Regions from separate parts of the Kitasatospora sp. NPDC001603 genome, predicted to be linked through region 3. Evidence: riboswitches for the same ligand, from Rfam matches in the RefSeq annotation. Region 3 holds a riboswitch; each other region holds the start of a gene.

Region 1 (2,193 bases), on a different contig from region 3:
GACCAGAGGCCGACCGCTGCCGAGCGGTCGTCAGGGTGGAACACCGCCTGGAGCATCGCCAGCGAGCCGGGGGTGAGCAGCGCCCCGCCGACGCCCTGCACCGCGCGGGCGGCGACCAGCACCTCGATGGTGGGGGCCGCGGCGCAGGCCGCCGAGGCGGCGGCGAACCAGAGCACGCCGATCAGGAAGACGCGGCGCCGGCCGTAGCGGTCACCGAGCGCGCCGCCGAGCAGGATCAGGCCGGCCAGGGTGAGCAGATAGGCGTTGAGCGTCCACTGCAGGGCGGCGAGCGGAGCGCCGAGATCGGTGCCGATCCGGGGCAGTGCGACGTTGACGACGGTGCCGTCGAGCATCGCCATGCTGGAGCCGAGCACCGTCGCCAGTAGTACCCAGCGGCCCTGCGCGGTGCCCAGGCGCAGGGTGCCGGCCTCGGAGGTGGCCACCGCCTGATCGTGCGCCCCGGGAGGCGACGTGACAAGGGTCACCGGGGGTGTGTCGGCGGATGGCTTTCCGTAGGTGATCGCATGCGTACGGACACCGAAATCGGCGGAGCGTCGTGGATCAGTGGCACGCGGTGAATCGATTGTGCACATACTGTGCAGCCGATCATTCGGAGTGTCACGGCCTTCCCGGTAGTGGTTGTCGATTCAAGAGATCGACATTGCTTCGCCCGGGCGGATGAGTTTTAGTTCAGCGACCGCCCGGCATTGGACCGGGTGGCCACCGGGTGGAACGCCTAGTCCTGCCGCTGCCCGGTGGTACGAACCGAACTCTGTACGGCAGGAGCGGGGGACCCAAAGGTAAGTCGCCGGACCGGAATTCACGGTCCGGCTTGGGGTGAAGCCGCGCTATGCGGCCGGGCAACTCCAGCCCGAACCCGACAGCTCACCTCGCAGGCGTCGGAGAGGACAGTTCGCCATGCCCGCACAGGCTCGTCGTATCACCCTGCCCCGCGCCGCCCGCATCGGCATCGCCACCGCCGTGACCGGCGCCGCTTTCGCCCTCCCGCTGGTGACCACCATCAGCGCCCAGGCCCACACCGCCCCGGCCGCCAAGCCCGCGCAGACCTCCACCTGGACCGGCGCCACCAGCGTCGACGCCGCGCCGGCCGCTGCCGCGCAGCCGGCCGCCGAGGCCGCCAAGCCGGCCGCCGCGCCGGCCGAGGAGAGCTACAAGGTCGTCGGCGGGGACACCCTGTCGAAGATCGCCGACGCCAAGCAGGTCGAGGGTGGCTGGAAGGCCCTCTACGACCACAACCGCTCGGTCGTCGGTGCCAACCCGAACCTCATCTTCCCGGGTCAGCAGCTCGCGCTGGGTGCCAAGGCCGCCGCCGCTCCGGCCGCCGCCGAGGCCGCCAAGCCCGCCGCCCCGGCCGCCAAGCCGCAGGTCTCGCAGGACGCGCAGAAGCCGGCCGCCCAGCACGCCGCCCCGAAGCCGGTCCAGGCCGCCAAGCCCGCCGCTCCGGCCGCGAAGCCGGCGGCCCCCGCCGCCAAGCCGGCCGCTCCGGCCGCTCCCGCGGCGCCGGCCGCCGCGGCCAGCACCTCGGGCTTCGTCGCCCCCCTCGCCAACCCGAAGCTCGGCACCGCCTACGGCGTGGCCGGCTCGATGTGGGCCTCCGGTCACCACACCGGTGCCGACTTCGTCGCCTCCACCGGCACCCCGCTGCGCGCCGTCGGCGCCGGCACCGTGGTGAAGGCCGGCAACGGCGGCGCCTACGGCAACGAGGTCGAGATCAAGCTCGCTGACGGCCACTACGCCGAGTACGCGCACCTGTCCTCGATCGGTGTGAAGATCGGTCAGACCGTCACCGCCGGCCAGCAGATCGGCCTCTCGGGTGCCACCGGCAACGTGACCGGCCCGCACCTGCACTTCGAGATCCGCACCGGCTCGGAGTACGGCTCGGACATCGACCCGATCGCCTACCTGCGGGCGCACGGCGTCTCCCTCTGACCTGAGGTCGGACTTCCGCTGGGTGCGGGGCGTACGACCTCCCGGGATGGTCATGTCGGGTGACCGCTCGACCGGGTGATCGCCGCACCGTCAGCGGATCATGGGCGCGGGACACGCCCTGGCCGGCCCGGCTCGCGAATTTCCTTCGCGAGCCGGGCCGGCCTTTTTCGTGCCCTTCTGACAGGCAGGTGCCCCCCCTGCGATCGGGGTTTCCGTCCGGCGTTTCCGAGTGGTCGGCTCCGT
Region 2 (2,193 bases), on a different contig from region 3:
CCCGGCCCCGCCGCCGCACCGGTGCGGGCGGCTGTCGAGCGGGAGTCCGGTGGCAGACGTTAGCGAGTCCGGGCGAGCGAGTCCAAACCCCTCCCAACCCGAATATTTGACCCGCAATCGGACATCAGCACGGTCCGGCACGAAAGCCGCAGGCCCGGCCTCCCGCGAGGGGAGACCGGGCCTGCGGGAGCAGACGTCGGATCAGACGCGCACGATGGCCGAGATCGGCAGCATGCTGGCGGTCTCGTACCGGACGTTCGCGCCGGGCTTCGGCGCATGGATGACCTGGCCGCCACCGACGTAGAGCGCGACGTGGCTGCGGTCCGCACGGTAGATGATCAGGTCGCCGGGCTGGGCGTTGGCGATGTTGGTGCCCACGTTGGTACCGGCGGTGGCCTGGGACTGCGAGGTGCGCGGCAGCGACACGTCCGCCTGGGCGTAGGCCCAGCTGGTCAGGCCGGAGCAGTCGAAGGAGCTCGGACCGGCCGCGCCGTAGACGTACGGGGCGCCCAGCTTGCTCTCCGCGGCGGCGATCGCGGCGGCGGCGCGCGAGCCGTTGGCGGCGGGCGCGGACGGCGCGGCGGCGGCGGGCTTGGCGGCCGGCGAGGACGGGGCGGGCAGCTGGTCGCGGGTGTTGTCGCGGGAGGCGCGGTCGGCGTCCGCCTTGGCCTTGGCCTCGGCCTTGGCGGCGTCCGCCTTGGCCTTCGCCTCGGCGGCGGCCTTCTCCTCGGCCGCGCGCATCGCCTGGCGCTCCTGCTCGGACAGCGAGTTGTACAGGTCCTGGGCCTTGGCCAGCTTGCCCTGGACCTCCTCCTTGGAGGCCTTCAGCTGCTGGGTGGTGGCTTCGAGCTCGCCGAGCTTGCCCTGGGCCTCGTTGCGGTCCTGGTCGAGCCTGCGCTGCTGCTCCTGGAGGTCCTTCAGCGCACCGGACTGCGTGCTGCCGGCCTGGTTGATGGCACCGGCCTGGCTGAGGAAGCTGTCCGGGCTGGACGAGAGCATCAGCTGCACGGTCGGCGATATGCCGCCGTTGCGGTACTGCTCGCCGGCGATCTCGGCGAGACCGCCCTGGGCCTCGGTCACCGCGGCCTGCTGACGGGCCACCTTGTCCTGCAGCTCACCGACCTGCTTCTGCAGCTCCTGCTGCTTGGCCTGGGCGCCGTTGAGCTTCTCGGTGGCCTGCTCGGCCTGCTCGTTGAGCTGGTCGATCTGCTCCTTGACCTGATCCTTGGTCGGCGTCGGGTCGGCGTGGGCGCCGGACTGCGCGGAGAGCGCGACCGCCGCGGCGGCGACACCGGTCAGAATCGAGACCCGGGCACGGCCGGCGGGCTTGGGACGACGATGGGACGCCACGAAGGCGGACTCCTTCTTCCTACGTCCGCCTACCGGGTGAGCTGACGGGTTCGGGCCGGAAGCGTGCCCCACGACGCCTCACCGACCGCACGGCGGTCGACCTGGCGCCGATTCACCCCGGAGGAACATGGTTCCCCGGCTCCGTTCCACAGCGCCCCCGACTACTGGACTCCCCGTCGGGCAGATGCTCTGCCCCGCTGCTTCACGAACTCGGCGGTAAACCTCCGCCGCCACCCCTGCTGGGTGATCGACTGTGCGGTGGTTCGAGGCATGACCCTAGTAACAGAACCGTGATCCGTTCAAATCCTTGTCAGAAAAATGCCGGAAGAATATCCAAGTTCATTTGTGAATATGACCGGGTGTGATCACGCGCCCACATGGAGCTGATCGTTTGTCATGATGCGGCCGCAGACACCGACGCCACCCCCGGTTCAGGGGGTGGCGCGGATCACAGGGCCGGATCCCGGCCCGTGGGCATGTCGGTGCGTCAGACCCGGCGGATCGCGTTGATCGGCATCGCGTCGGCCTTCATCACCTTCACCACGTCACCGGTGTGCGGCGCGTGGACCACCATCCCGTTGCCGATGTACATCCCGACGTGGCTGCGGTCCGGGCGGTAGATGATGAGGTCGCCCGGCTGGGCGTCGGCCAGCGAGGCCACCTTCGAGCCGTAGTTGGCCTGCGCCTGCGAGGTGCGCGGCAGCGAGACGCCGGCCTTCGCGTACGACCAGACCATCAGACCGGAGCAGTCGAAGGAGTTCGGGCCGACCGCGCTCCAGACGTACGGCGAACCCTGCTTGCTCATCGCGTTGGCGACGGCCTGCCCGGCGAAGCCGCTGCCCT
Region 3 (2,193 bases):
ATCCGGACGGCACTCTGCGGTCCGGGGACCCGGCCGCCCCAGCCGGCCGGGTCCGACCAGGGGCGGCCGCCCTGGTCGGGGGTGGGTGCGGGGGCGGCTCCGGCGGTGGGCTGCCCGGGCGCGGCCGTGCCCCCGGCGGGGGCGCCCTCGGTGGCACCCCCGGGCGTCCCGGGGGGCGACGCGGCGCCGTGCCCGTGCCCCGCGGCCGGGTCCGCTCCCGGCCCCGTGGCGGAGCCCTCCGCGGCGGCGACGGGCGAGGAGCGGCCGTCCAGGGAGCGCCGCAGTGCCTCCTCGCCGCCGACCGCCGCGAAGACCGTGCCGACGGCGAGCCAGCGCAGCATCGTCCGCCGGGGCAGGGGAGTTCGGGGCTCGGCCGGCGGGATGTCCGCTCTGCGGTGTTTTGCCCGGCGGTGCGTTCCACGCGGCCGCTCGGCCGGCGCACCGGCCTCCGGACCCTCGTCCATGACCATCGCTGCGAAGCCCTCCCCCCAGACGGCCGCGTCGGTCCTGATGCCCTGAAGCATAGGCAGTTGCCGTTACTCCGACGGGCGTTGCTCGAAATCGGTCATTTCTGATCATGGTGGACAGCCATTTAGCACGCTCTTCATAAACTGTGATGGCCGTCACACATGTTTGCGGTTTGAACTTAAGTCTGCTTAACGTGCTCCCCGTTCGTGGCCACACGGACCCAGCCCACCCGCAACGCCGAGTCCTGCCGTCGGGTGCGCTGGCAGCGCAGAACGCACCACGGCAGGAGCGGGGGAACCACAGGTAAGTCGCCCGGGACCGGTTCGTACCGGTTCGGGGCTAGGGGTGAAGCCGCGTCCACAGCGCGGCCGGGCAACTCCAGCCCGAATCCGACAGCTCACCTCGCAGGCGTGGGAGAGGACCGCGTCACCATGCTGCCCACCAACGGCACCCGCCTGTCCGGCCGCACCCGCCGAGCGATCGCCACCCTCGGCGTCGTCGGTATCGGCCTCACCATCCCCTGCCTCACCGCCGGCTCCGCCTCGGCCGCCTCGGTCGCCACCTGGGACAAGGTCGCCCAGTGCGAGAGCACCGGCAACTGGAGCATCAACACCGGCAACGGCTTCTACGGCGGCCTCCAGTTCACCAACTCCACCTGGGCGGCGTTCGGCGGCACCAGCTACGCCGCGCGTGCCGACCTCGCCACCAAGGACCAGCAGATCGCGGTCGCCGAGAAGGTGCTCGCCGTCCAGGGCCCCGGCGCCTGGCCCGTCTGCTCCGTCCAGGCCGGTCTGACCAAGGGCGGCACCCCGGCCGCCGTCGACACCGCGACCGCCGCCAAGCCGGCCGCCCCGAAGGCCGCCCCGGCCCCGGCGCAGACCCCCGCCCCCGCCGCCAAGCCGGCCGCGCCCAAGGCCGCCCCGAAGGCCGCCGAGACCCCGGCCGCCGCCGACTCCGCCCAGCAGTCGCAGGGCCGGAACTGGCAGCAGTACCGCCAGGACACGCAGGCCTCCTCCGACTACACCGTGGTCGCGGGCGACTGGCTCTCCTCGATCGCCGACAAGAACAACGTCCAGGGCGGCTGGGAGCGGCTCTACGAGCTCAACCGCGGCACCCTCGGCGACGGCCCGCACGTCATCTACCCGGGCCAGCACCTGAGCCTGGGCGACCGCGCGAAGACCCGGGCCTCGGACGAGTCCGGCCAGGGCTTCGACTGGTTCAACCGCTCCTCGGGCGCCACCGGCAAGGCCGACGGCTCCACCGCGACCGCCACCAAGCCGGCCGCGCAGACCCAGGCTCCGGCCGCCAAGCCCGCCGCCCAGGCGTCGGCCGAGGCGCCGGCCCAGGCCGCCACCGGCAGCATGGCCGCCGCGGTCTCCTTCGCCCAGTCGAAGGTCGGCCAGGCCTACGTCTACGGCGGTACCGGCAACGGCGGTTGGGACTGCTCCGGCCTGACCCAGGCCGCGCTGCGCGCCGCGGGCGTCTCCGTCCCGCGGGTCGCCGCCGACCAGGCCGCCGCCAGCACCCACGTCTCGCTGGACGCCCTCAAGGCCGGCGACCTGCTGTTCTGGTCCAACAACGGCCAGGACTCGGGCGTCTACCACGTCGCGCTCTACATCGGCGACGGCAAGTACGTCGAGGCCGCCAACCCGAGCGTGGGCGTGCGGACCCAGACCATCGCCAACTGGGCCCCGGACTTCGCCGGCCGGGTCTGATCCCGCGCGC
Region 4 (2,193 bases), on a different contig from region 3:
TGGGACCGGGGTACGCCATCTTGCGGTGGTAGAGGCCCCAGAACGCGGGCGAGTGCACCAGCAGGACGCCCATCACGCCGAACATCGCGCGCTGCAGCGCGTTCGGCGGCGGGTTCTCGACGAAGGCGTCCACCAGGACGATCCCGGCCACCCGCTCCGGCGCGTCCCCGGCCACCTTGACCACCGTCGCACCGGCGTAGGAGTTGCCGACCAGCGTGGCGCGGTCGATGCCGAGGTGGTCCAGCAGGGCGAGGACGTCGGTGGCGATCGCGGCCGGCGTGTAGTCGTCCCAGGCGATCGAGGACTCGCCGAACCCGCGCAGGTCTAGGGTGATCACCCGGTGGCCCGCGGCCACCAGCAGCGGGCGCAGGTGCCGGTACGCGGCACGGCTGTCGAGCATCCCGGGGAGCAGGACGAGGGGGGCGCCGTCGCCCTGCTCGGTGTCGTCGAAGGCCAGCCGGCCGCCGGGGAGGTCGAGGTACTGGGTGCTGGGGGTGAAGGTGCCGGGCATGGGGGCCTCCTCGGTCCGCGGGGACGGGCTGTCGGCGTTGCGCCGATAGCCATAAAGCTAAGGCTAATAGCCTTAGCCGTCAAGCCCTCGACCCGGCCGGACCCCGGGGTGGCCCCGGTGCCGCGGCTCAGACCCCCTCCACCTTGAACGGGTCGTGCTCGGCGAGCAGCTTCTCCAGCCGCGCCTGGTCCACCCGGGTGACGATCTCGTTGGTCTCCTGCCGGTCCCGGATCACCTTGGCCAGGGTGAAGGCGGAGGTGACGGTGTAGAGCAGGCCGACCGCGAGGAAGGCGCGGGTCCAGCCGCCGACCGGCAGATAGGCGATGCCGACGGCGAGGGCGCTGCCGGAGAGGGCGAAGGAGAGGACGGCCTGGAGGTGGTACGCGGCCGTGGTGCGTGACTGCATCGGTGCGTTCATGGCGCCAGGATGGCCGCGCCGGGAGCGCCGCACATGAGTAGGAGTACTCAAGTGGGGGGCCGTTCGTTGACGTCCCCTCACGTTCGGTAGTGTCAGGTGCCGTCGATCCGCCCAAATCGCCCATCAGGTCACGTACCGTCCGGGTAGTATCCGGCTGTCCCGAACGGACGGCTTGGAATCAGAGGCTCCTAGGATTAACGTTTGATAACGCAGCGCGGTTCGTAACGCCGTACCCAGACGGCACCGTGCGCCGTCGCCTAATCCCGCCGGCCGGCCTCCGGGCAGGCCAGGGAGCCGGGGAACCATGTTCCTTGGGGTGAATCGGCCGGGCCCAGGCCCAGCCGTAGGAGACCTTCCTGCTCCGAACCCGTCAGCTAACCCGGTAGGCGCGAAGGAAGGAAAGGAGCGCGCCTCCGTGGCGTCGTCGCACTCTCCGGCACACCTGCCCGGCTCCCCCGCCGGCACCCAGCTGCTCGACCACCCCTGGCCGCCCGCCCACCCGGGCGAGTTCGGCGGGTCCGGCGTCGAGACCGGGCCGCAGGCCCCCGACAGCAACCGGCACCGGATGCCCCGTCAGACCCGCGGCACCGCCCCGCTGCTCGGCGTCACCGCCGTGGCCGCCACCCTCGGTGCGACCGGCTTCGCCTCCGCCACCCCGGCCGCCGCCCCCGCCGTCGAGGTCCCGGACGAGACCCCGGTCGCGCTCGCCGCGGACCCGGGCCTCGCGCTCGCCGCCCGGATCCAGCAGCAGGCGGACAGCCAGCGCACCGCCGCCGAGGAGGGCGCCCGCCTGCAGGCCGCCAAGGAGGCCGAGGTCAAGCGCGCGGCCCAGCAGCAGGAGGCCAAGCGGGCCGCGGAGGAGGCCGAGAAGGCCAAGCTCGCCGCCATCGAGCTGCCGGTGCGCGACTACCACCTCTCGGCCCACTACGGCCAGAGCGCCTCCTACTGGGCCCACCTGCACACCGGCCTGGACTTCGCCGCCGACACCGGCACCCCGGTCTACGCGGTCGGCCAGGGCACCATCACCTCGGCCGGCTGGGCCGGGTCGTACGGCTACCGGATCGTCGAGACGCTGCCCGACGGCACCGAGATCTGGTACTGCCACCTCTCCTCGATCATCAAGGGCTCCGGCAAGGTCGTCCCCGGCCAGCAGCTCGGCAAGGTGGGGGCCACCGGCAACGTCACCGGCCCGCACCTGCACCTGGAGGTCCGCCCCGGCGGCGGTGCCCCGGTCGACCCGGAGAGCTGGTTCGAGCAGCGCGGC

The links. Region 3 has a riboswitch for cyclic di-AMP ahead of ABT263_RS34650 (transglycosylase family protein). Riboswitches for the same ligand answer to the same signal wherever they lie in the genome.
Region 1: another riboswitch for cyclic di-AMP. It lies ahead of ABT263_RS20125 (M23 family metallopeptidase); the one in region 3 lies ahead of ABT263_RS34650 (transglycosylase family protein).
Region 2: another riboswitch for cyclic di-AMP. It lies ahead of ABT263_RS03475 (C40 family peptidase); the one in region 3 lies ahead of ABT263_RS34650 (transglycosylase family protein).
Region 4: another riboswitch for cyclic di-AMP. It lies ahead of ABT263_RS16805 (M23 family metallopeptidase); the one in region 3 lies ahead of ABT263_RS34650 (transglycosylase family protein).

The regions. Positions count from the first base shown of each region.
Region 1 covers NZ_JBEPAA010000030.1:61,303-63,495, reverse strand. The annotation lists gene ABT263_RS20130 (MFS transporter) at 1-443, opposite strand, end outside; cyclic di-AMP (ydaO/yuaA leader) riboswitch at 754-914, shown strand; gene ABT263_RS20125 (M23 family metallopeptidase) at 919-1,950, shown strand.
Region 2 covers NZ_JBEPAA010000003.1:127,518-129,710, reverse strand. The annotation lists gene ABT263_RS03475 (C40 family peptidase) at 202-1,350, opposite strand; cyclic di-AMP (ydaO/yuaA leader) riboswitch at 1,361-1,514, opposite strand; gene ABT263_RS03470 (C40 family peptidase) at 1,838-2,193, opposite strand, start outside.
Region 3 covers NZ_JBEPAA010000096.1:16,992-19,184, forward strand. The annotation lists gene ABT263_RS34645 (hypothetical protein) at 1-341, opposite strand, end outside; cyclic di-AMP (ydaO/yuaA leader) riboswitch at 768-892, shown strand; gene ABT263_RS34650 (transglycosylase family protein) at 879-2,183, shown strand.
Region 4 covers NZ_JBEPAA010000023.1:24,623-26,815, reverse strand. The annotation lists gene ABT263_RS16815 (alpha/beta fold hydrolase) at 1-511, opposite strand, end outside; gene ABT263_RS16810 (YiaA/YiaB family inner membrane protein) at 639-929, opposite strand; cyclic di-AMP (ydaO/yuaA leader) riboswitch at 1,174-1,332, shown strand; gene ABT263_RS16805 (M23 family metallopeptidase) at 1,345-2,193, shown strand, end outside.